3 regions of the Aeromicrobium sp. JP4 genome follow, and region 3 is predicted to be linked to each of the others. Evidence: riboswitches for the same ligand, from Rfam matches in the RefSeq annotation. Region 3 holds a riboswitch; each other region holds the start of a gene.
The links. A riboswitch is a leader RNA that binds a small molecule or an ion and turns the genes downstream of it on or off. The one in region 3 is predicted to bind cobalamin.

Region 1: linked by a shared signal. The riboswitch ahead of ACY1JX_RS02710 (VWA domain-containing protein) and the one ahead of ACY1JX_RS08555 (prenyltransferase/squalene oxidase repeat-containing protein) in region 3 are both predicted to bind cobalamin.
Region 2: linked by a shared signal. The riboswitch ahead of ACY1JX_RS02680 (ABC transporter substrate-binding protein) and the one ahead of ACY1JX_RS08555 (prenyltransferase/squalene oxidase repeat-containing protein) in region 3 are both predicted to bind cobalamin.

Annotation. Positions count from the first base shown of each region.
Region 1 covers NZ_CM143290.1:534,124-541,853, forward strand. The annotation lists gene ACY1JX_RS02695 (precorrin-2 C(20)-methyltransferase) at 1-385, shown strand, start outside; gene cobM (precorrin-4 C(11)-methyltransferase) at 386-1,141, opposite strand; gene cbiE (precorrin-6y C5,15-methyltransferase (decarboxylating) subunit CbiE) at 1,138-2,346, opposite strand; cobalamin riboswitch at 2,417-2,561, shown strand; gene ACY1JX_RS02710 (VWA domain-containing protein) at 2,609-4,609, shown strand; gene cobO (cob(I)yrinic acid a,c-diamide adenosyltransferase) at 4,609-5,223, shown strand; gene ACY1JX_RS02720 (cobyrinate a,c-diamide synthase) at 5,220-7,640, shown strand.
Region 2 covers NZ_CM143290.1:525,670-533,399, forward strand. The annotation lists gene cobN (cobaltochelatase subunit CobN) at 1-2,659, opposite strand, end outside; gene ACY1JX_RS02670 (ABC transporter ATP-binding protein) at 2,709-3,470, opposite strand; gene ACY1JX_RS02675 (FecCD family ABC transporter permease) at 3,467-4,489, opposite strand; gene ACY1JX_RS02680 (ABC transporter substrate-binding protein) at 4,486-5,514, opposite strand; cobalamin riboswitch at 5,570-5,750, opposite strand; gene ACY1JX_RS02685 (nitrite reductase) at 5,800-6,678, shown strand; gene ACY1JX_RS02690 (precorrin-8X methylmutase) at 6,675-7,340, shown strand; gene ACY1JX_RS02695 (precorrin-2 C(20)-methyltransferase) at 7,337-7,730, shown strand, end outside.
Region 3 covers NZ_CM143290.1:1,723,369-1,731,098, reverse strand. The annotation lists gene ACY1JX_RS08580 (iron-siderophore ABC transporter substrate-binding protein) at 1-852, opposite strand, end outside; gene ACY1JX_RS08575 (MarR family winged helix-turn-helix transcriptional regulator) at 967-1,455, shown strand; gene ACY1JX_RS08570 (hypothetical protein) at 1,516-2,265, opposite strand; gene ACY1JX_RS08565 (acyl-CoA dehydrogenase family protein) at 2,362-4,254, opposite strand; gene ACY1JX_RS08560 (endo alpha-1,4 polygalactosaminidase) at 4,314-5,087, shown strand; cobalamin riboswitch at 5,105-5,259, shown strand; gene ACY1JX_RS08555 (prenyltransferase/squalene oxidase repeat-containing protein) at 5,336-6,892, shown strand; gene ACY1JX_RS08550 (hypothetical protein) at 6,889-7,730, shown strand, end outside.

The DNA of each region.
Region 1 (7,730 bases), 1.2 Mb from region 3:
CGTCGCCGCCCGCGCCGGCGCGCCGATCGGCGCCGACTTCGCCGTCATGAGCCTCTCGGACCGGCTGAAGCCCTGGGACGTCGTGGTGCGCCGCCTGCGGGCGGTCGCCGAGGCCGACCTGGTCCTGGCGCTCTACAACCCCCGGTCGCGGTCGCGCACCGAGCAGGTGGCACAGGCGAAGGCCGTGCTGCTGGAGCACAAGTCGCCCGGCACCGTCGTGGTCGTCGGTCGCGACGTGGGCCGCGCCGAGGAGAGCCTCACGGTCACGACGCTCGGCGACCTCGATCCCGAGACCGTCGACATGAAGTGCCTGCTGCTGATCGGCGCCTCGTCGACCCGGGTCACGCCGTCCGGACGCGTCTGGAGCCCTCGCTACGTCGAGTGATCAGCCGCGAGCGCGGCGCTCCCGGCTGGCGGCGTAGAGGAACGACTCGCCGCCGCGCACGTCGGGTGCCAGCGCCGGCCCGACGAGGATGACGGCCGCCTGCCGCAGACCGGCCTGCTCCACCTGACCGCCGATGTCGCCCAGCGTGCCGCGCAGCACGAGCTGGTCGGGCTGGGTCGCCTTCGACACCACCACGACGGGGCAGTCCTGGCCGTAGTGCTCGGCCAGCTCGGCGGCCAGCTCGCGCGTGCGGGTGATCCCCAGGTGCAGCGCCAGCGTCGCACCGGTCGCGGCGAAGGCGGCGAGCCGCTCGCCCTCGGGCATGGCGGTCGAGCGGGCCTGGGTGCGGGTCAGCACGACGGACTGAGCGACCTCGGGAACCGTCAGCTCGGCACCCACGATCGCGGCCGCGGCGGCGTAGGCGGGCACCCCGGGCGTCACGTCCCACGGCACCTGCGCGGCGTCGAGCCGACGTGCCTGCTCGTGCACGGCGGAGTACAGCGACGGGTCGCCCGAGCACAGCCGGACGACCTCGAGGCCCTCGGCGTGCGCACTCACGAGGTGCTCCGTGATCTCGTCGAGGTCGAGGTGCTGCGTGTCGACCAGACGGGCGCCCTCGCGGCAGTGCCCCAGCACCTCGGCGTCGAGGTAGGTACCCGCGTAGAGGCACACGTCGGCGGCCTCCAGCAGGCGCACCGCGCGCAGGGTGAGCAGGTCGGCGGCACCGGGGCCGGCCCCGACGAAGTGGACGGTCATGAGTCTCCCTTGGTGACGGACCACTGGCTGACGGCGCGCGCGGGCGTCCAGCCGGTGAAGGATCCGAGCGGCTCGGCCCGCTCGACGTGCAGGCGGACGAGCTCGCCGCCGTGGCGACGGTATCGCTCGAGCAGCACGGCCTCGGTCTCGGCCGTGACGCCGTGGACGACGAGGCGGCCGCCGGGCCGCAGGGCGTCCCAGCAGCTGTCGAGGACCCCGTCGACCGTCGCTCCCCCGCCGACGAACACCGCGTCCGGCCGGTCGAGACCCTCGAGCGCCTCGGGAGCCGAGCCCTCGACGACCTGGAGCGCGGGGACTCCCAGGGCGTCGGCGTTGCCGCGGATGAGCGCGAGGCGGTCGGGTCGTGGCTCGACGGCGATCGCCCGGGCACTGGGCCAGGCGCGCATCCACTCGACGCCGATCGAGCCGCTGCCGGCGCCCACGTCCCACAGCAACTGGCCCGGGGCCGGCGCCAGCCGCGCGAGCGCACTGGCGCGCAGGTCGCGCTTGGTGATCTGGCCGGCGTGCTGGAACGCGTCGTCGGGCAGGACTCCCCCGGCCGCCCAGCCCGGGCCGGAGCCGCGAACCTCCACCGCCAGGACGTTGAGGCGGGGCACGTCGGTGATGTCCCAGGCTCGCGCCGTCGACGTGGCCCGCGACTCGTCGGTGGAGCCGAGGTGGCCCAGCACGACCAGCTCGGAGTCGCCCCAGCCCAGGTCGGCGAGCAGCGTCGCCACGGCCGCAGGAGTGGTCTCGTCGCTCGACAGCACCAGCAACCGCCGCCCGGCTGAGAGCGCAGGGACGACGAGCCGGACATCGCGCCCGACGACGCTGACGACAGTCACCGACTCGGCCGGCCAGCCCATCCGCGCCCGGGCCAGCGCGACCGACGACACCGCCGGGACGACCGTGACCCGCTCCAGACCGAGCAGTTCGAGCAGCGTGGTGCCGATGCCGGACACGAGCGGATCGCCGGACGAGAGGACGACGACCGGCTCGCGCGCCTCGTCCAGCAGGGCGGGGAGCCGTTCACGCAACGGGGAGGGCCATGCGACCCGGTCCTGCCCTGCAACCGCAGGGATCGCGTCGAGGTGACGGCGTCCGCCGAGCAGGGTGGCGGCGGCCCCCACGAGCGACCGTGAGGACTCCGGCAGGCCATCCCAGCCGTCGGCCCCGACTCCGACGACGGTCACGTGCGCATCCATGGTCGAGCACCCTAACCCGCCGGGTCCGCAGGTCGGGCCCCCTGCCCGAGGCCTGCCGGCGGCGTCTAGGGTGTGGTCGAAGGTTCGAGGTGCCCCACGGCCGATGGCCACGGGGAGAATCTGGGAAGCCGGTGAGAATCCGGCACAGGGCCCGCTGCGGTGACTCAGGCACAGACCTGGGAAGTCCGAAGACCGGCCTCGATCCGACCCGCGACGCTGCCCGCGTCGCGGACCGTCATGGCAGATCGAGCGGGAGCCCTACATGCCAACGCAGTACCCCTTTTGTGCCGTCGTCGGCTCCGACGACATGACCCTCGCCCTCACCCTCGTCGCGATCGACCCGCTCATCGGCGGCGTCCTGGTGCGTGGCGAGAAGGGCACCGCCAAGACCACCACCGTGCGCGGACTCGCCGACGTGCTGCCGCCGGTGCGCGCCTACCGGGGTGATCGGTTCTCCATCGATCCGGCGGACCCGACGGCGATCTCGCCCGACGGACCGTTCGACGCCGGGACGCCCGTCGACGAGCGCCCCGTGCGGCTCGTCGAGCTGCCCGTGGGTGCGAGCGACGACCGCGTCACGGGCTCGCTGAAGCTCGACTCGGCGCTGCGCGACGGCGTGGTCGAGTTCGAGCCCGGTCTGCTGGCCCGCGCCCACCGCGGCCTGCTCTACGTCGACGAGGTCAACCTGCTGCACGACCACCTCGTCGACCTGCTGCTGGACGCCGCCGCGACCGGACGGGTGAGCGTCGAGCGCGACGGGGTCTCGGTCGAGCACGCGTCGCGGTTCGTGCTCATCGGCACCATGAACCCCGAGGAGGGTGAGCTGCGCCCGCAGCTGCTCGACCGGTTCGGTCTGACCGTCGAGGTGTCGGCTCCCCGCGAGCCGGCGCTGCGCGTCGAGGTCGTGCGACGCCGCCTCGCGTTCGACGCCGATCCCGCCGGCTTCGCAGCCCGCTGGGCCCAGGAGCAGGACGCGTTGCGCGCCCGCCTCGGTTCCGCCCAAGAGCTGGTGGGTGACGTCGTCCTCGACGACGACTCGCTCACCACGATCGCCGAGATCTGTGCCGCGTTCGACGTCGACGGCCTGCGCGCCGACCTCGTCACCGCCCGCACCGCGGCGGCCCACGCGGCATGGCAGGGGCGCACCCACATCACCCGCGAGGACGTCCGCGTCGCGGCGCGGCTGGCCCTGCCGCACCGCCGTCGCCGGAACCCGTTCGACGAGCCCGGACTCGACGAGGACCGCCTCGACGACCTGCTCGGCGACGACGAGCCCGACCCCGGACCCGACGACGACGGCCCGGGTGGTCCGGACGGCTCCGGCTCGGACTCGCCCCAGGACGGTCCCGAGGACCAGCGCCCCGCTGACGCCCCCGACGCGTCCCCGAACCAGGACGAGCAGCAGCCGCAGCCGGCCGGCGCCGGCTCGGTCGCCGCGGCCGGGGCCCCCACCCGGGCGCGACTGCTCGTGGTCCGCGGCACCGGCGAGGGCCAGTCCGGGCGACGCTCCCGGGCCCGCACGCCACAGGGCCGCGTCGTCGGCCAGCGGCCCGATGCGGCGTCCGGTCGCCTCCACCTTCCCGGCACCATCGCGGCGGCCGCCCCGCATCAGCGGAGCCGCGGCGGACTGGTCGACGGGCGTGGCCTCGCGCTCTCGCCGTCGGACCTGCGCCGCGCCGAGACGGTCGGCCAGGAGTCCAACCTCGTGCTGCTGTGCGTCGACGCCTCGGGCTCGATGGCCGCCCGGCGCCGCATGGAGCAGGTCAAGACCGCCGTGCTCTCGCTGCTGCTCGACGCCTACCGCCGCCGCGACAAGGTCGCCCTCGTGACGTTCCGTCAGCACACCGCCGAGGTGGTCCTGCCGCCCACCGGCTCGGTCGACGTGGCCTCACGCCGCCTCGCCGAGCTGCCGGCCGGCGGTCGCACCCCGCTGGCGGAGGGCCTCGAGCGCTCGGCGGAGATCCTGCGCCGCGAGGCGCTGCGCGACCCGTCCCGGCGCCCGCTGCTGGTCGTGGTCACCGACGGGCGTGCCACCTCGGGCGCCGATGCGCTCGGCCGGGCCCACCGGTCCGCCGCGCATCTGGCCGCCACCGGCCTCGACAGCGTCGTGGTCGACTGCGAGACCGGCCGCTTCCGGCTCGGCCTGGCCGCCCAGCTGGCCGGTCACCTGCGCGCCGACCACGTCCCACTCGGCGAGGTGACGGCCGACGGCCTGACGGATGTGGTCCACGCCGCCACCTCCTCGCGCGAGGGAGCAGCCTGATGCCGCAGGGCAAGCCGCTGACCGTGCCGGACGACGGCCTCACGACGCGGCAGCGACGCAACCGACCCCTGCTGATGGTGCACACCGGCAACGGCAAGGGGAAGTCCACCGCGGCGTTCGGGATGGCGATGCGGGCGTGGAACCAGGGCTGGGACGTCGGGGTCTTCCAGTTCGTGAAGTCGGCGAAGTGGCGCATCGGCGAGCAGACCGTGCTCGAGCGCCTCGCCCGGCTGCACGAGGAGACCGGCGAGGGCGGGCCGATCGAGTGGCACAAGATGGGCTCGGGCTGGTCGTGGAGCCGCAAGGGCGGCACCGAGGCCGACCACGCGGCCGACGCGGCCGAGGGCTGGGCCGAGGTCAAGCGGCGGATCCACGCCGAGCGCCACCGGTTCTACGTCCTCGACGAGTTCACGTACCCCATGCAGTGGGGCTGGGTGGACGTCGACGACGTGGTCGAGACCCTCGGCAACCGGCCGGGCACCCAGCACGTCGTCGTGACGGGCCGCCGCGCCGACCCCAGGCTGGTCGAGGTGGCCGACCTCGTCACCGAGATGCAGCACGTGAAGCACCCGATGGACGTCGGGCAGAAGGGCCAGCGAGGCATCGAGTGGTGAGCCTCCCGCGCCTCGTCGTGGCGGCTCCGGCCTCCGGGCACGGCAAGACCACCGTGGCCACCGGGCTCATGGCGGCGCTGGCCGGACGAGGCCTCGCCGTCTCCGGGCACAAGGTCGGACCCGACTACATCGATCCCGGTTACCACGCGCTCGCCACCGGTCGTCCCGGTCGCAACCTCGACCCGCACCTGACGGATCCGTCGCTCATGGTGCCGCTGCTCCTGCACGGCGCCCGGGTTGCCGACGTGGCGGTGGTCGAGGGGGTGATGGGCCTCTTCGACGGACGGATCGGCGGCGACGGGTTCGCCTCGACGGCCCACGTCGCGACCCTCACGGACTCCCCCGTCGTCCTCGTGGTCGACGTCTCGCACGCCTCGCGCAGCATCGGCGCGGTGGTGCACGGGATGGCGGGCTTCGATCCGACGGTGACCATCGCGGGCGTCATCCTCAACAAGGCCGGATCCCCGCGGCACGCCGCCGAGGCCGCCCGAGCCGTGGAGTCGACCGGCATCCCCGTCCTCGGAGTCCTGCACCGTGACGACGGCGTCAGCGCGCCGTCCCGCCACCTGGGGCTTGTCCCCGCCGAGGAGCGCGACGAGGCCGCCGGGGCGCTGGAGCGTCTGGCCGGCCAGGTCGCGGCGCACGTCGACCTCGATGCCGTCCTCGAGCTGGCACGGCAGGCGCCCACGCTCGACGCGCAGCCGTGGGACCCGGCCGCGCACGTCCGGCCGGGCGGCGCCGACTCCCCCGTCGTGGCCGTGGCCGCGGGGCGGGCGTTCACGTTCCGCTACGCCGAGACCACCGAGCTGCTCGAGGCCGCCGGCTGCACCGTGGTGCCGTTCGACCCGGCGCGTGACGCCCACCTCCCGGCCGGTACCCGCGGCCTCTACCTCGGCGGTGGCTTCCCCGAGGTCCACGCCGCCGCCCTGAGCGCCAACGCCAGCCTGCGGGCCCACCTGCGCGAGGCCGTGCTCGACGGCGTGCCCACCGTGGCCGAGTGCGCGGGCCTGCTCTACCTCTGCCGCAGCGTCGACGGCCACCCGATGGTCGGCGCGCTCGACGCCGACGCCGTGATGACGCCCCGTCTCACGCTCTCCTACCGGCGTCCCGCCCTGGCTTCCGACCAGCTGCTCGGCCCGGTCGGCACGACCGTCACCACGCACGAGTTCCACCGCACGACCGTCACCCCGGTCCACGGCGACCGGCCCGCCTGGACGGTGGACGACCGCGCCGTCGGCTTCTCCGGCCCGACGCTGAGCGCGTCGTACCTCCACGTGCACTGGGCCGGCCACCCCGGCCTGGCCCAGTCGTTCGCGGACGCCATGCACTCCGCCGCTCCGGTCGCCTCGGCTCCGGAAGCCGCTCCTCCCGTCACGGCGACGGGCGCCTCGCTGCCGCCCGTCACGGACCCCCTCCGTCATCACGGCGACGTCGAGGCGTCCGACGGACTGCTGGACCTGGCGGTCAACGTCAGCCGGCTGCCCCGTCCCGCGTGGCTGGAGCAGGCGCTCCGCGACGGCGTGGCCGGATCGGCGTCCTATCCGGAGTCCTCCGCCGCGCACGTCGCGGTGGCACGACGTCACGGTCGTGAGGTCGACGAGGTGCTGGTCACGGCGGGTGCCGCCGAGGCGTTCTCCCTGATCGCCCGCGCGCGCCGGTGGCGGCGACCCGTCGTCGTGCATCCGCAGTTCACCGAGCCGGACGTCGCCCTGCGGGCCGCCGGTCACGTGCCGGGTCACGTCCTGTGCCGCGCCGAGGACGACTTCGCTCTCGACCCGGACGCCGTGCCCGACGACGCCGACCTCGTGGTCGTGGGCAACCCGACGAACCCGACCGGGCGCCTTCATGGGGCGTCGCCGCTGGCGTCCCTGTGCCGGCCGGGCCGCGTCGTCGTCATCGACGAGGCGTTCATGGACTTCGTGCCGGGCGAGCCGCAGACGCTCTCCTCACGAGCCCTGCCCGGCCTGGTGGTCGTCCGGAGCCTGACCAAGCTGTGGTCGATGCCGGGGATCCGCGCCGGCTACGTGGTGGGCGACCCGGCCGTCGTCGCCGACCTGCGCGGCCAGCAGGCGCCTTGGTCCGTCGGCACGCCGGCGCTCCATGCCGTGGTCGCCACGGCGGGTCCCGACGCTGCCGCCGAGGCGGAGCGTCGCGCCCGGCTGGCCGTCCAGCACCGCCGCGTCCTCGTCGACGGACTCGCCGAACTGAGCGTCGACGTGGTGCCCTCGGACGCTCCTTTCGTGCTGGCACGCCTCGGGCGGGGAACGCACGCACGGCTGCGCGGTGCGGGCATCGCGGTCCGACGCGCCGACACCTTCCCCGGCCTCGACGACTCGTGGGCGCGCCTCGCCGTGCGCGAGCCCGAGGCCACCCGTCACCTGCTCACCACGTTGGGAGTCCACGCCGCATGGAACTGAACGTCGCCGGGCGCTCCGTCCTCGTCCTCGATGGCAACGAGACGGTCGTCCCCACCATCGCCGGACTGCTGCGCGAGAACGCGAAGGTCA
Region 2 (7,730 bases), 1.2 Mb from region 3:
CGTTGACCCGGCGCGACGCCGGGTCCCACGTCGGCCGCACGCCCATCAGCGCGAGCACCTCGGCGATGTCGTCGCCCGACGTGCGCATCGCGGACGTGCCCCAGACGGAGAGGCCCACCGAGCGCGGGTGCTCGCCGGTGTCCTCGAGGTGACGGGTGACGAGCGACTCGGCCATCGCCTGGCCGGTGTCCCAGGCCAGTCGCGACGGCACGGCGCGCGGGTCGACGGTGTAGAAGTTCCGGCCCGTCGGCAGGACGTTCACGAGTCCGCGCAGCGGCGAGCCGGAGGGGCCCGCCTGGACGAAGCCGCCGTCGAGCGCGTGCAGGATGTTCGTCAGCTCGTCGGTCGTGGCCGCGAGGCGCGGCACGACCTGCTCGGCCGCGAAGCGCAGGACGTCGCGGACCACCGGGTCGTCGTGGAGCGTGTCGATCGCCTGCGGATCCCAGCCGGCCTTCTCCATCGCCTCGACGAGGCCACGGGCCTGAGCCTCGACGGCGTCGACCTCGGCCATCGGGGCGTCGTCGGCGAGGCCGAGCGCGGCGCGCAGCCCCGGCAGGGCGCGGTTCTGGCCGCCCCAGACCTGCGTGGCGCGCAGCACCGCGAGGACGAGGTTCACGCGCCCCTCCCCTGCCGGTGCCTGGCCCAGGACGTGCAGGCCGTCGCGGATCTGGACGTCCTTGATCTCGCACAGCCAGCCGTCGACGTGCAGTAGGAAGTCGTCGAACTCCTCGTCGCCGGGTCGTTCCTCGAGGCCGAGGTCGCGGTGCATCTGGGCGGACTGCATGAGGGTCCAGATCTGCTGGCGGATCGCGGGCAGCTTGGGCGGGTCCATCGCGGCGACGTTGGCGTACTCGTCGAGCAGCTGCTCCAGCTTCGCGATGTCGCCGTAGCCCTCGGCCCGCGCCATCGGCGGCACGAGGTGGTCGACGATCGTGGCGTGGGCCCGGCGCTTGGCCTGGGCGCCCTCGCCCGGGTCGTTGACGAGGAACGGGTAGATCAGCGGCATGCTGCCGATCGCTGCGTCGGTGGCGCACGCCGCCGACAGCGCGGCGTTCTTGCCCGGCAGCCACTCCATCGAGCCGTGCTTGCCCAGGTGGACGACCGCGTCGGCACCGAAGCCCTGCTCGAGCCATCGGTAGGCCGCGAGGTAGTGGTGCGACGGGGGCATGTCCGGGTCGTGGTAGATCGCGACCGGGTTCTCGCCGAAGCCGCGCGGCGGCTGGATGAGGATCACGACGTTGCCCGCCCGCAGGGTCGCCAGGACGATGTCGCCGGCGTCATCGACGAACAGCGAGCCGGGCGCCTCGCCCCAGGTCTCCACCATCTCCTCGCGCAGCGCAGCGGGCAGGTGGGCGGTCCACCGGAGGTAGTCGTCGCGGCTGATCCGCACGTGCGACTCGCTCAGCTGGGCCTGGGTCAGCCACTCCTCGTCCTGGCCGCCGGCCTCGATGAGCGCGTGGATCAGGGCGTTGCCCGACGTCGTGTCCGGCTCCTCCCCCTCGACCGGCGGCAGCGGGTCGAGACCCGGGATCGCGCCGGGCTCACCGAGGTCGTAGCCGGCGTCGCGCAGCTGGCGGAGCAGCCGGATGGCCGACACGGGAGTGTCCAGCCCGACGGCGTTGCCGATGCGGCTGTGCTTGGTCGGATAGGCCGACAGCACGAGCGCGACCTTCCGCTCCGCCGGCGGCACGTGGCGCAGCCGGGCGTGGTTCACCGCGATGCCGGCCACGCGGGCGCAGCGCTCGGCGTCGGTGACGTAGCGCGGCAGGCCGTCGGCGTCGACCTCCTTGAAGGAGAACGGCACCGTGATGAGGCGCCCGTCGAACTCCGGGATGGCGATCTGGGTGGCGGAGTCGAGCGGGGTCACGCCGTCGTCGGACGCCTCCCACTCCGCACGGCTGGAGGTGAGTGCGAGCGCCTGGAGGACGGGCACGTCGAGCGCCCGCAAACGCTCGACGTCCCACGACTCGTCGTCCCCGCCGGCGCTCACGGCCGCCGGCTTCGAGCCTCCGGCCGCCAGGACGGTGACGACGATCGCGTCGAGGGCGCCGAGCTCGGCGAAGAGCTCGTCGGCCGCTGCGCGCAGCGACGAGACGTAGATCGGCACCCCGCAGGCCCGATCGGTGGCGTCGATGGCGTCCGCCAGCTCGTGGGCGAAGGCGTGGTTCCCGCTGACCTCGTGGGCCCGGTAGTACAGGATGCCCACCCGCGGCAGGTCGCTCGGCGCGGGCTGGCGGCTCACACCCCACTCCGGCAGCAGCGCCGGCGGCTCGAATCCCTCACCGGTCAGCAGCACCGTGTCGGACAGGAACGCGTGCAGCTGGCGCAGGTTCTCGGTGCCGCCCTCGGCGAGGTAGCGGTGGGCCTCGGCGCAGATGCCGATCGGCACCGTCGACAGCTCCATCAGCGCGGCGTTGGGCGTGCGCTCGCCGCCGAGCACGACGAGCGGCCGGCCGGACTGCCGGATGACCGCTGCTACGTCGCGCACGTCCTCGGGCGATCCGAGCACGCGCAGGACCACGAGATCGGCGTCGGCGGTGAGCTCGTCCCGCCGCTCGTCCGCGACCCGGGCCGGGTTGGCCCAGGTGTAGTCGGCGCCGCTGGCACGGGCCGAGAGCAGGTCGGTGTCCGACGTGGACATGAGGGCGATGCGGGTCATGGGGCTCCTTAGGTGGAGGTGGTCGGGGAGGCGAGATGCAGATCGAGGGTCATGGCTGCCACACCACGGTGAGCGCGCCGGTGATGCGATGGCGCTCGACGAAGGCCTTCACGCCGTAGACGTCGGCGACGAGCTCCTCGGTGATCACCTGGACGGGTGTTCCGGCGGCCACGACGCGGCCGTCGGCGAGGACGACGATCTCGTCGCAGTACGCCGCCGCGAGGTTGAGGTCGTGCAGGGCGGCGACGGCCGTGACCTCCGCGTCGCGCACGAGTCGCAGCACCTCGAGCTGGTGTCGGACGTCGAGGTGGTTGGTCGGCTCGTCGAGCAGCAGGACCTCGGGGTCCTGGGCGAGCGCGCGGGCGATCTGCACCCGCTGCCGTTCGCCGCCGGACAGCGTGGCGTAGGGCTGCTCGAGGCGGTCCAGGACTCCGGTCGCGGCGGCGGCGCGGCGGATGGCCTCGACGTCCCGCTCCCCCACGGGCTGCCAGGAGCGGCGGTGCGGGATGCGACCGAGCTCGATGACGTCGCGCACGAGCGGGTCCGTGTCGGTGGCGGACTCCTGCTCGACCACGCCGACCCGCTGGGCAATCTCGCGGCGCCGCAGGGACGCGAGGTCGTCATCGCCGAGGCGGACGACGCCGGTCGTGGGCGCGCGCAGGCCCGCGAGGAGCCGGAGCAGGCTCGACTTGCCCGAGCCGTTGGGGCCGAGCAGCCCAACCATCGAGCCGGGCGCGGCCGTGATGCTGACGCCGTCGACGATCAGCCGCTCGCGGACGGACCACGAGACGGTGTGAGCGGTGAGGTTCATGCCCGCGCACCCTTCCGCCGGAGCAGGATGAGGGCGAAGGCGGGGACGCCCAGCAGGGCGGTGGCGACGCCGACCGGAAGCTCCTGGGGCGCGATGACGGTGCGAGCCGCGGTGTCGACCCAGACCAGGAACACGGCCCCGCTGATCGCCGCGAGCGGCAGCATGCGCCGGTGGTTGACGCCCACCATCGCCCGCGCGACGTGCGGCAGCACGAGGCCGACGAAGCCGATCGCCCCCGAGGTGCTGACGATGACCGCGGTCGTCAGGGCCGTGACGACGAGCAGGATCAGCCGTGCACGGGCGACGTCGATGCCGAGCGTGGCTGCGCTGTCCTGGCCGAACGCGAACGCGTCGAGCGTCGATGCCAGCAGCAGGCACGCGATCACGGCTCCGACCACGGTCACGCCGACCACCGCGACGTCGGACCAGGAGGCGCTGCCCAGCGACCCGAGCAGCCAGAAGAGGACGCCGCGCGTCTGCTCCGCGTCGGCAGAGGTGAAGACGATGAACGACGTCAGCGCTGAGAACAGCTGGGTGGCCGCGACCCCGGCGAGGACGACGCGGTCGGTGGTCCCGCCCGCCGCCGCGGCCAGGACGAGCACGAGCAGGAACGCCCCGATGGCGCCGACGAACGCTCCGGCGGCCAGGCCCACCGCACCCGCACCGACCCCGAGGACGACGATCGACACCGCGCCGGTCGAGGCCCCGGAGGACACGCCCAGCACGAACGGATCGGCGAGCGGGTTCCGCAGCAGGGACTGCAGGATCACGCCGCACACCGCCAGCCCGGCACCGCACGCCGCGGCGAGCAGCGTGCGCGGCAGCCGCAGGTCCCAGACGATGCCCTCCTGGATCCGGCTCAGCCCGGACTCGCCCCCGGCCAGTCGCGACCACGCCAGGGACACGACCGACCGCGGACCCACGTCGGAGGGTCCGATCGTGACCGCGATGCAGGCCGAGGCCACCAGCAGGGCCAGTCCTGCGGAGCCCAGGAACCAGGCGCGCCGGGTCGTCGTCACCGTGAGAAGCCGAAGTCGGCCAGTGCGTCGGCGACCTGCTCCAGTCCTTCGACGGTGCGGATCGAGGGGTTCAGGGCGGCGCCGGTGAGGGCGACGTAGCGGCGGTTCCTCACCGCCGTCATCTCCCGGGTGACCGGGTTGGTCTCGAGGAACTCGATCTTGGCCTTCGCCGTCTCGGCCGTCTGGCTCTTGCGGGTGAGGTCGCCGATCACGAGGACGTCGGGGTCGCGCTCCGCGACCGTCTCCCAGCCGATCTGGGGCCACTCGGACTTCGTGTCGTCGAAGACGTTCTTCAGGCCCAGGGCGCGGGTGATGATGCCGGGGCCACCGCAGCAGCCGGCCATGTAGGGCGCCTCGCTGTTGGCGAACCAGTAGAGGACGGTGACCTCCTCGTCCGGCGCCTTCGCGGACGCTGCGGCCACCCGGTCCTGCAGGCTGGCGACGAGCTCCTCGCCCTGCGCCTCGACGTCGAGCAGCCCGGCGAGCTCGGTGACCTCGCGGTAGATCGTGTCGATCTCGAGGACCCCGGTGCGCGCGCCGTCGCCGTCGCCCTCGTTCTCCTTGCCCTCGCACTCGGCGGGCGACAGGTACGTCGGGACGCCGAGCTTCTCGAAGGCGTCCGCCGTGCCGACGCCGCCCTGGCCGAGCACGCTCGCGAACGAGGCGGTGACGAGGTCGGGCTCGGTCTGGAGCACCCGCTCCATCGAGGGCGTGCTGTCCGCGAGTCGCTCGACCTTCGCGTTGTCCTCCTCGAGGCCCTTCATGACGGGATCGGTCCAGGTGGAGGTGCCGGCCATGCGGTCGGCGAGCCCCAGGGACAGCAGGATCTCGGTCGAACCTTGGTTGAGCGACACGATGCGCTCGGGAGGTGCCGTGACGGCGGTGGTGCGGCCGCAGTTCTCGACCTCGCGCGGGTAGCCCGCGGCGGTCTCGGGATCGGGGGTGGCATCGCTGCTCGAGCAGGCGCTCAGCGCGAGCGCGGCACCGACGAGCAGGACGAGGGGACGACGGGATGGAGTACGCACGGACGCGGTCCTTCGAGGTCTGGGGCTCTTTCGCGAAGCCCGGTGGACCAAACGGCGGTCGCCGTGAGGGCCAGCAGGTCTTCGGACTCGGGATCGACCGGACGGAGCGCCTTCCCAGACCTCTCGGTCCAGTGGCTTCGTGCCCCGCCCGTCACCCTCACCGCTGCGCGTCAGTCCCGGACTCTCACCGGGTTCCCTGGCTCATCGCTGAGTTTGACTGGCGCCACGAACGTAGCAGCCCGTCCGCCGGCGCGTCGCCAGGAGGGTGCCTGACACCATGACCGGGTGACCGGACGGACTCGACGCGACCTGTGCCCCGGCCTGCTGCGCCCGTGGATCGCCGACGACGGCGCCCTGATCCGGATCCGCATCCCGGGCGGTGCCGTGTCGGTCGACGCCCTCGGAGGGCTCCTCGACGTCGCCCGGGACCACGGCGACGGCACGGTGCACCTGACCAGCCGTGCCAACCTGCAGGTGCGGGCGATCCCGCACGACGACGGCTGCCTGTCCGACGCCGTCGTGGACGCGGTGATGGCCACGGGCCTCATGCCCTCGACGTCGCACGAGCGCATCCGCAACGTCATGGCGTCGCCGCTCACCGGCCGGTCCGGCGGGCGGGCGGACCTGCGACCCGTCGTCGAGGAGCTCGACCGCCGGCTGTGTGCCGAGCCGGCCCTCGCGGCCCTGGCCGGCCGCTTCATTTTCGTCCTCGACGACGGGCGCGGCGACGTGCTCGACCGGGACCTCGACCTGGGACTCGTCGCCCTCGACGCGGACACCGCCCAGGTCCGTGTCGGCAGCGCATCGTGGGGGCCCGTGGTCCCCCTGCCCGCCGCCCCAGAGGCTCTCGCAGCGCTCGCCTCGCGGTTCGTCGAGCTCGCGGGAGCCCGGGCGAAGTCGCCCTGGCACGTCGACGAGCTCCCCGGCGGCGGCGCGGCCCTGCTCGCCTCACCGTCGCAGCCCCACCCCGGCACCCGGGTGAGCAGCGCTCCCCCGGACCTTGGCAGGATCGAGCAGGTCGACGGCCGCATCGCGTGGCACCTGCCGGTGCCCGACGGCCGGCTCGACGCCCGCCTGTTCGACGAGGTCCGCGCGCACGGAGCGCAGCACCTCGTGGTGACGCCGTGGCGCACCCTGATCGTCCCCGACCTGGAGAACGCATGACTCTCGCCCCACCGTCGCGCCGCTACGACTACGTCACCGACGGCGCCGCGATCTACGTCGACTCCTTCGCCACGATCCGCGCCGAGGCCGACCTGTCGCGCATCCCCGCGGACGCCGAGAAGGTGGCGGTCCGGATGATCCACGCGTGCGGTCAGACCGACCTGACCCGGGACCTCGTGATCCATCCCGGTCTGGTGTCCGCGGCCCGCTCCGCGCTGGAGTCCGGGGCCCCGATCATCACCGACGCGCACATGGTCGCCGCCGGCGTGACGCGGGCCCGGCTGCCGCGCGAGAACGACGTCCTGTGCTTCCTGCGCGACCCCGCCGTCCCGACGCTCGCGAAGGAGTGGGGCACCACGCGGTCGGCCGCCGCGGTGTCGCTCTGGACCGAGCGGCTGGAGGGCGCGGTCGTCGCGTTCGGCAACGCGCCCACGGCGCTGTTCCACCTCCTCGAGACGCTCCGCGACGGAGGTCCGCGGCCGGCCGCGATCATCGGCACGCCGGTGGGCTTCATCGGCGCCGCCGAGTCGAAGCAGGCCCTGATCGACCTCGCGACCGACGATCCGGGCCTCGACGTGCCGTTCCTCGCCGTCACCGGACGCCGGGGCGGATCCGCGATGGCCGCGTCGGCGCTCAACGCCCTGGCCCAGGAGGCGGAGTGAGCGGGCGGCTGTACGGCGTCGGAGTCGGCCCCGGCGACCCCGAGCTGATCACCCTCAAGGCCGCCCGGCTCATCGGCGCGGCCGACGTGATCGTCTTCCACCAGGGCGTGGGCAAGCAGTCGAACGCGCGCCGGATCGCGGCCGACCTGATCCCGGCGGGGGTGGTCGAGGAGGCCCTCGTCTACCCCGTGACGACGCAGACGACCGAGCACCCCGGTGGCTACGCCGGGGCGATGGCCGACTTCTACGCCGAGTGCGCCGAGCGGGTGCGCGCGCACCTGGCGGCCGGCCGCGACGTCGTCGTCCTGGCCGAGGGCGATCCGATGCTCTACGGCTCGTTCATGTACCTGCACGACCGGCTCTCGCCCGACTTCGAGACCCAGGTGGTCG
Region 3 (7,730 bases):
GGCCTGGACCTTCTTCAGGGCCGCGTCGTCGCCGTAGCCCACGAACACGTCGGCGCCGTTGAGCTCGTCGGCCTTCTCGGAGCTGATCTCCAGGAAGAACTGGTCGCTCCCCTCGGAGGCCTTCGTGACGAAGTCGGGCGTCTCGAAGCCGAGGTCGTTGAGGAAGGTCGCGCGGGTGTCGGACGCGGTGTAGTAGCCGACCTTGCTCAGGTCGCTCGGGTCGATCCAGCTCATGACGGCGGTCTTGCCCTTGATCTCCGGCTGCTTCTCGGTGGCGTCGGTGATCTGCTGCTCCAGGTCGGAGATCAGCTGGGTGGCCTCGTCGGACTTGCCGAGCGCCTGGCCCGTGAGCTTGATGGCGTCGCGCCACGAGGTGCCCCAGGCCTGGCCGGGGTAGGCGACGACCGGCGCGATCTTGCTGAGGGTCTCGTACTCCTCCTTCGTCAGGCCGGAGTTGGGCGCGAGGATCAGGTCGGGCGTGGTCTTGGCGACCGCGGTCGCGTCGATGCCGTCGGTCTCGTCGAACAGCACGGGGGCCTCGCCGCCGAGCTCATCGAGCTTGTCCTTGACCCACGGGTGCAGGCCGTCGGTGTCGTCGTCGCCGTAGGTGACCTTGGGCATGCCGACCGGCACGACGCCCAGCGCCAGGGCGGTGTCCTGGTTCGACCACGCGACGGTGGCGACCCGCTTCGGCTGGCTCTTGATCGGCGTCTTGCCGAGCGCGTGCTCGATCGTCACCGGGAAGTTCTCGCCCGAGGCTCCCGAGGACTCGTTCGTGTCGTCGGAGGAGGAGCCGCAGGCGGCAAGGCTGAGCGCGAGGGTCGCGGCGGCCAGCAGGGGTGCGAGGCGCAAGGGAGTACCTTTCATGACGGGTAGGTAAGCCAAGCCTAAGCCTTCCCTCCGCGACGACACCACCGGGATCGGTCCGTGGACGCGCAGGGCGGTGCGGATGGCTACGGTGGAGCCATGCCAGGACTGGACTTCGACCCGCTCGAGCGCGCCGGCGAGCTCTGGGAGGAGCGCATCGGCGACGCGACCTCGATGCGCCTGGCGACCTCGATCATGCGGGTCCACCAGATCGTGCTGGCCCGCCTCGACGGTGCCCTGAAGCCGTTCGGCATCACCTTCGCGCGCTACGAGGTGCTGCGACTGCTGTCGTTCAGCTCCTCGGGATCGCTGCCGCTGTCGAAGATCGGCGAGCGGCTCATGGTGCACCCCACCTCGGTCACCAACGTCATCGACCGGCTCGTCGCCGACGGGCTCGTCGACCGCAACATCGACCCGCGCGACCGGCGCCGGGCGCTCGCCTCGCTCACGCCGGCCGGCACCAAGGTGCTCGACGCCGCCACCGAGGCGCTAACGGAGCTCGACTTCGGCGTGGGCGGCGTCAGCGCGCAGGACCAGCGCACGATCCACGAGCTGCTCACCCCGCTGCGCCGCGACGACTGGAGCTGAGCCCCCGAACGCGAAGCGCCGGCCCACCCGAAGGTGGACCGGCGCTCGGCGTGGATCAGATCAGATGCGGGTCGCGCGGCTGACCGCACCCTGGACGCGCGTGGTCGTCGGGATGTACACGCGGTAGGGGCGCTTCTTCTTGGACTTGAGCGAGTACTTGCCGTGGCCGTTCGCGTTGACCCGGATGGTCTTCACGGTCTTCCACTTCTTGCCCTTCTTGACCTGAAGCTTGACCTTCTTGACCGAGACCCAGCGGGTGCCGGTGAACGTCTTGAAGCCCTTGAGCTTGAACGTGACCTTGGAGCCGCGCTTGGTGATGGGGCTGTAGTTCCACTGCACGCCCTGGCGGACACGGAACGTGAGGGAGTTGGGCGCGATGTGCGTGGCGGTGCCGTCGTAGCGACGGAACGTGATGCGGTCGACGCGGTACGCGCCGGCGCCCCACGAGCTGGGGACGCGGATGGAGCTGCCGTCGAACAGGTCGACGTTGGCGCTGCGGCCGTTCATCGAGAGGCGCGCGGTGGGGATGCTGCTCCAGCCGTCGGGCACGTTGTAGTTGATCGCGGCCGGCACGTAGGTGTTGCCGGTGTAGTAGAGCGTGCCGCGGCCCACGGACAGGCGGGTCACGGACGGCGCGGCTGCCGGGTTGCGCGTGATGGCGCTGGGCGTGGCGACGGACGGCGCGGACGCGGCCTTCGGCGCCGGAGCGATGGCGCCGGACTCGGCAGCCTGGGCAGACACGGGCGTGGCCAGCGAGAGCGCCATGGCGGCCGCGGCGGCGACCGCGACCTGGGTGATGCGTCGGTTCATTTTTCTCCCCGAGACGAAATGTATGAGTTGAGCAGCGTCAGTCTGCCACGGCTGGACCGGATAGTTCCGAAGAACCATCAAGTCGCGGATGTGATCTCAGCCGAGCATCTCGGCGCCGAGGCTCTCCTCCGGCACGCCCAGTCCCTCGACGAGCGCGAGCGTGTGGGGTCGCAGCTTCTCCAGCAGGGCGTTCACCTCGGTGGTGACCGCCTTGGCGCGCGTGTCGCTGATGCGGTTGTGCTCCATGAACCAGGCCTTGTCGCGCTCGATGATGGTGAGGGCGTAGAGGGAGCAGACGTCGCGCAGGACGTCGGCCGCGGCGTCGTCCTCGGTCCGGGCGATGCCGGCGGTGAACGCCTCCAGCACGACCCGGTCGATGTGCACCTGGCCGATCTTGACCACGTGGTCCTGGGCGGCGTTGAACGCGGCGAAGGCGGCGCCCTTGTCGTTGCCGGCGCGGCGCAGGCGCCGGGCGGCCGTCTCGATGACGTGCTGCTCGCGGTCCTCGAAGAGGTCCAGCTGCGTGCCGCGGTCGAGCAGGTTGTGGTCGTCGTCGCGCGAGCGGGCGTCGATCAGCCGCTGGATCAGCTGGGCGGCGGCGGTGCGCTCCTTGACCGTCTCGGCCACGGTGCTGGCGGCGAACTTCACCATGCCGACCGGGTCGAGGCCGGTGACCTCCTGGGCGTACGAGGTCAGCAGCTCCTTGGCGACCAGCTGCAGCAGTACGACGTTGTCACCCTCGAACGTGGTGAACACGTCACTGTCGGCCTTGAGGGTCGTGAGCCGGTTCTCGGCCAGGTACCCGGCACCGCCGCAGGCCTCGCGGCACTCCTGGATCGCGCGGGTCGCGAACGAGGTGAGCGCGGCCTTCAGGCCGGCGGCACGTCCCTCGAGCTCGCGCTGCGCGTGGGCGTCGGGGTCGGCCTCGGTCTGCAGGCGGTGCATGCGCGCGACGAGCTGGTTGTGGGCGAAGCGGAACGCGTAGGCCTCGGCCAGCAGGGGCAGCAGGCGACGCTGGTGCATCCGGTAGTCCATCAGCACGGTCTCCTCGCCCGGCACACCCTCGAACTGACGCCGCTGGAGCGCGTACCGACCGGCGATGCTGAGCGCCACCTCGGCGGCGGCACGGGCGGAGCCACCCACGCTGACTCGGCCGCGGATGAGCGTGCCGATCATGGTGAAGAAGCGCGCGTTGAGGCTGTCGATGGGGGAGGAGTAGACGCCGCCCTCGTCGACGTTGCCGTACCGGTTCAGGAGGTTCTCGCGGGGGATCCGCACCTGGTCGAACATGAGGCGGCCGTTGTCGACACCGCCGAGCCCGCCCTTGAACCCGCAGTCGCTGGTGGTGACGCCCGGCAGGTCCTCGCCGGCCTCGTCGCGGATCGGCACGACGAAGCAGTGCACTCCGTGGTCCTCGCCGAGGGTGATGAGGCGGGCGAACACCGCGGCCACGCGCGCATGTTTGGCGGCGCCGCCGATGTAGTCCTTGCGCGCCGACGGCGTGGGGGAGTGGACCACGAACTCCTGCGTCGCGGGGTCGTACGTGGCCGTGGTCTCGAGGCTCTGCACGTCGCTGCCGTGACCGGTCTCGGTCATCGCGAAGCAGCCGAGCAGGTCCAGGTTGATCAGCGCGGGAATGTACTTCTCGTGGTGGCGCTCGGTGCCGAGGTTCTCGATCGCGCCGCCGAACAGGCCCCACTGCACGCCGGCCTTCACCATGAGCGACAGGTCGAACTGGGCCAGCATCTCGATGCCCGTGACTGCCATCCCCGGATCGCCGGTGCCGCCGTTCTCGGTGCGGAAGCCGGCCGCGGGGATGCCCGTGGGCACGAGCTGCTTCATCTGGTCGAGCACGCGCTCGCGGGCCTCGTCGAGGGTGAGCGAGTGGTCGTACGCCAGGTCCAGCTGCGCCAGCTCCGCCCGGCTCTGCTCACGCACGTGGCGCCACTTGCCGTCGATGGACCGTCGAAGTTCCTCACCGAGACTCATGGGCACAGGCTAGTGGCGGCGGCCCACCACGACACGGCGAAGACTGGTACTCCTGAGGCATGGCCTTCCTGTCCTCCCTGCTGCTCGCGGTGCTCGCGGCGGTCACGCCCGTCACGCTCCCGCCGGCCGGAGGGGTCGCCGACTACCAGCTCGGTGGGGCGTACCGGCCCGCCTCGAAGGTGGACGTCGTCGTGCGCGATCGCACCGAGAAGCCCGCGCCCGGCGTGTACTCGATCTGCTACGTGAACGCGTTCCAGACGCAGCCGGGCAGCCTGCGCTGGTGGAAGAAGAGGCACCCGAGCCTGCTGCTGCGCGACGGCAGGGGACGCGTCGTGCGCGACGCCGGCTGGCCCGACGAGGTGCTGCTCGACCTGCGCTCCCCGGGCAAGCGCGCGGCTGCGGCACGGGTGATGCGGACGTGGTTCGCCTCCTGCGCCGATCGCGGGTACCGGGCGGTGGAGCCGGACAACCTCGACTCGTGGACCCGGTCGAAGCGGCTCATCCGGCGATCGCAGGCGCGGGCCTACGCCAAGCGCCTCGTCACCGCCGCCCACTCCGAGGGCCTCGCCATCGCCCAGAAGAACACCGCCGAGATCAACGGCCGCAGGCTCGGCTTCGACTTCGCGGTGGCCGAGGAGTGCGAGGTGTACCGCGAGTGCGGCCGGTACACGCGGATGTACGGCCGCCACGTCATCGAGATCGAGTACACCGACAACGGCCGCCGCGCGTTCACGCGTGCCTGTCGCGCGCGCGGGTCGAGGATCTCGGTCCTGCTCCGCGATCGCGACGTCGTCCCGCGCGGCGCCAAGGGCCACGTCTACCGCACGTGCTGATCTCTGCCTCGAGGAGAGGGAAAGCGGGGGCTCCCGGCCTGTTAGAGTGCGCCTGAACAATCACCTTCCGCAGTGCCAGGGGAAGCCGGTGCGAATCCGGCGCTGACCCGCAACCGTGAGACCGCCCCTCGGGACGGCGAGCCGGAGCACCTGCCTGTCGGAACCGGCCACACGCTGTCGAGGAACGCAGCGGGCGGAGCTGATGACATCGGCCCCTTCCCGTCCTGTGCAGCGGGAAGGAAACCCCCATGAGTACATCCCTGCGTCGACGCGCCCTCGCGGTGCTCGCAGGCGGCGCGGTCGCGGTGTCCACCGCCGTCGCCGTCGCCCCGGCCGCCTCCGCAGCCCCGAACAGCTACGCCTGGTCCGCGGCCCGCTGGCTCGACGACCAGCTCACCAACGGGCTGGTCCACAACCCCAACTGGGGCGGCTTCGACGACTACGGACTGTCGCTCGACGTGTTCTTCACGCTGAACGACCTCCAGACCCGCCCCTCCACGCAGACGCGCATCATCGAGGCTGTCAGCGCCCGGGTGAGCGACTACACCACCTACGACGACGGCACGAGCGTCACGTTCTACCCCGCGTCGGCCGGGAAGCTCGCCAGCGCGGTCGCCGCGTCGGGCGGCGATCCCCGCAACGTGAACGGCACGGATCTCATCGCCGGTATCGAGAACGTCACCGACGACGCCACGGGCGAGATCGACCCGGATCTCACCTTCGGCGGGGTGGGCCAGGCCTGGGCCACGCGTGCGTTGATCCTCGGTGGGAGTGACGAGGCCGACGAGTCCGTGGCCTACCTGCTGTCGCAGCAGTGCGCGGACGGCTCGTTCAAGCAGGTGTACACCGGTGCCTGCCCGTCCGTGACCGCCATCGACTCGACGGCGTTCGCCGTGGAAACCCTCCTGTCGGCCCGGAGCGAAGGCATCGCGGGCGCCGACGCAGCGATCACCGCCGCCACCGCGGCGATGCTCAAGGCGCAGGCCCAGGACGGCTCCTTCGTCGGCGACGGCGTCCCGAACACCAACTCGACCGGCAAGGCGGCGAAGGTCCTCGCATCGGTCGGCCAGCCGGGCGCGGCCGGATCCGCCGCCGCTTGGGTCGCGAGGCACCAGGTCACCGACGCGGTCGCCGAGGACTCCCGACTGGCCACCGAGACCGGCAGCATCGCCTACGACGTGGCCGCGCTCGCGGACGGCAAGGCGGAGGGCATCACCGACGAGACGCGCGACCAGTGGATCCGAGCTACCACGCAGGCCGCGGCGGGCGTCCAGGCGCAGCTGCCGGCGGCCAGGGTCACCGTCACGAAGGCCGCGGCGTACGTCGCAGCCGGCCGCACGATCAAGGTCACCGCCGCGGGGCTCGCGGCGGGTGAGAAGGTCCGGATCGCCGTCTCCGGCGGAGGGACCGTCACGGGCACGGTCCCGGCGAGCGGCGCCGTCTCGGCCAGCGTCAAGGCTCCCGCCGGCAACGCCGCCCGGACGATCACGGTGACGGGCTCGCGTGCGAACCGAGCCGGCTCGACCACCGTGCCGGTCCTGGCCCAGCGCACGCTGACGACCAAGGTCGCCAGGACCAAGGTCAGGAAGAACAGGTTCCAGCGCGTCGTCGTGGGCGGACTCACCGCCCGCGAGCCGGTGCGCGTCTACTACCGAGGGAAGCTCGTCAAGCGCGGCACGGCCTCGTCGAACGGCACTTACTCCCACACCTTCCGTGTCGGCAAGAAGCTCGGCAAGGCGAAGGTGACGGTCTTCGGCGCGTACGCGAACCGCAGCGGGGCGAAGGTCTTCCGGGTCGTCAAGTGAGCCGACTGCTCCGTCGTGTCCTGGCGGCGACCCTCCTCGGGGTCGCCGCCGGACCCGCGTCCCTCAGCGCACCGGCCCAGGCCGCGGCGTGCAGCGGCAGCCAGGGCGTCACGGTCGTGGTGGGCTCGAGCGTCGGGTGCGACTCCGACGGTGGTGGCCGTGCCGCGAGCAACTTCACCGAGGCCGGCCACCGGCTGACCTACGCGTCGCGCGCTCCGGGATTCGTGTGCCGTGTCGACGGTGCGCCCGCGTCGGACCCCTGCGTCGAGGCCTCCCCGAGCGACGCCTACTGGGCGCTGTTCTATTCGGACGGGAAGTCCGGCTGGGCCTACTCGAGCCTGGGCGCCTCCGCGCTGAAGGTGCCGCAGGGCGGCTCCGTCGCGTTCGTGTTCCAGACCTCGTCCTCGCGCACGTGGCCGTCGGTGCAGCCCACGGTCGCACCGGAGCCCACCCGGGAGACGACGCGTCCGACCTCCGGGACGTCGAAGCCGGGTGCGAAGGACAAGCCGCGCCCGAAGGGCTCGACCGAGCGCACCACCGCGACCGCCGCGCCGAAGGCGGCCGTCCCCGGCGCCTCGGCGACCCCGTCCGCGGGGACCTCGCCGGCCACGTCGGGGCCGACCCCGTCGGCGACCCCGTCGTCCGGTGCGACGCCCAGCGCCGAGGCGCCGACGACCTCCGGTGGGGACGAGCCCGTCGCCGGAGCACCGGCGGTCCAGCCGACGGCCGGTGAGGCCGGGTCCGACTCGACGTCGCCCGCCGCGCTGGTCGCGGGAGCCGGCGTCGTGGTGCTGCTGGCCGCCGCCGGGGGCGTCACGTGGTACCGACGCCGGTCGGG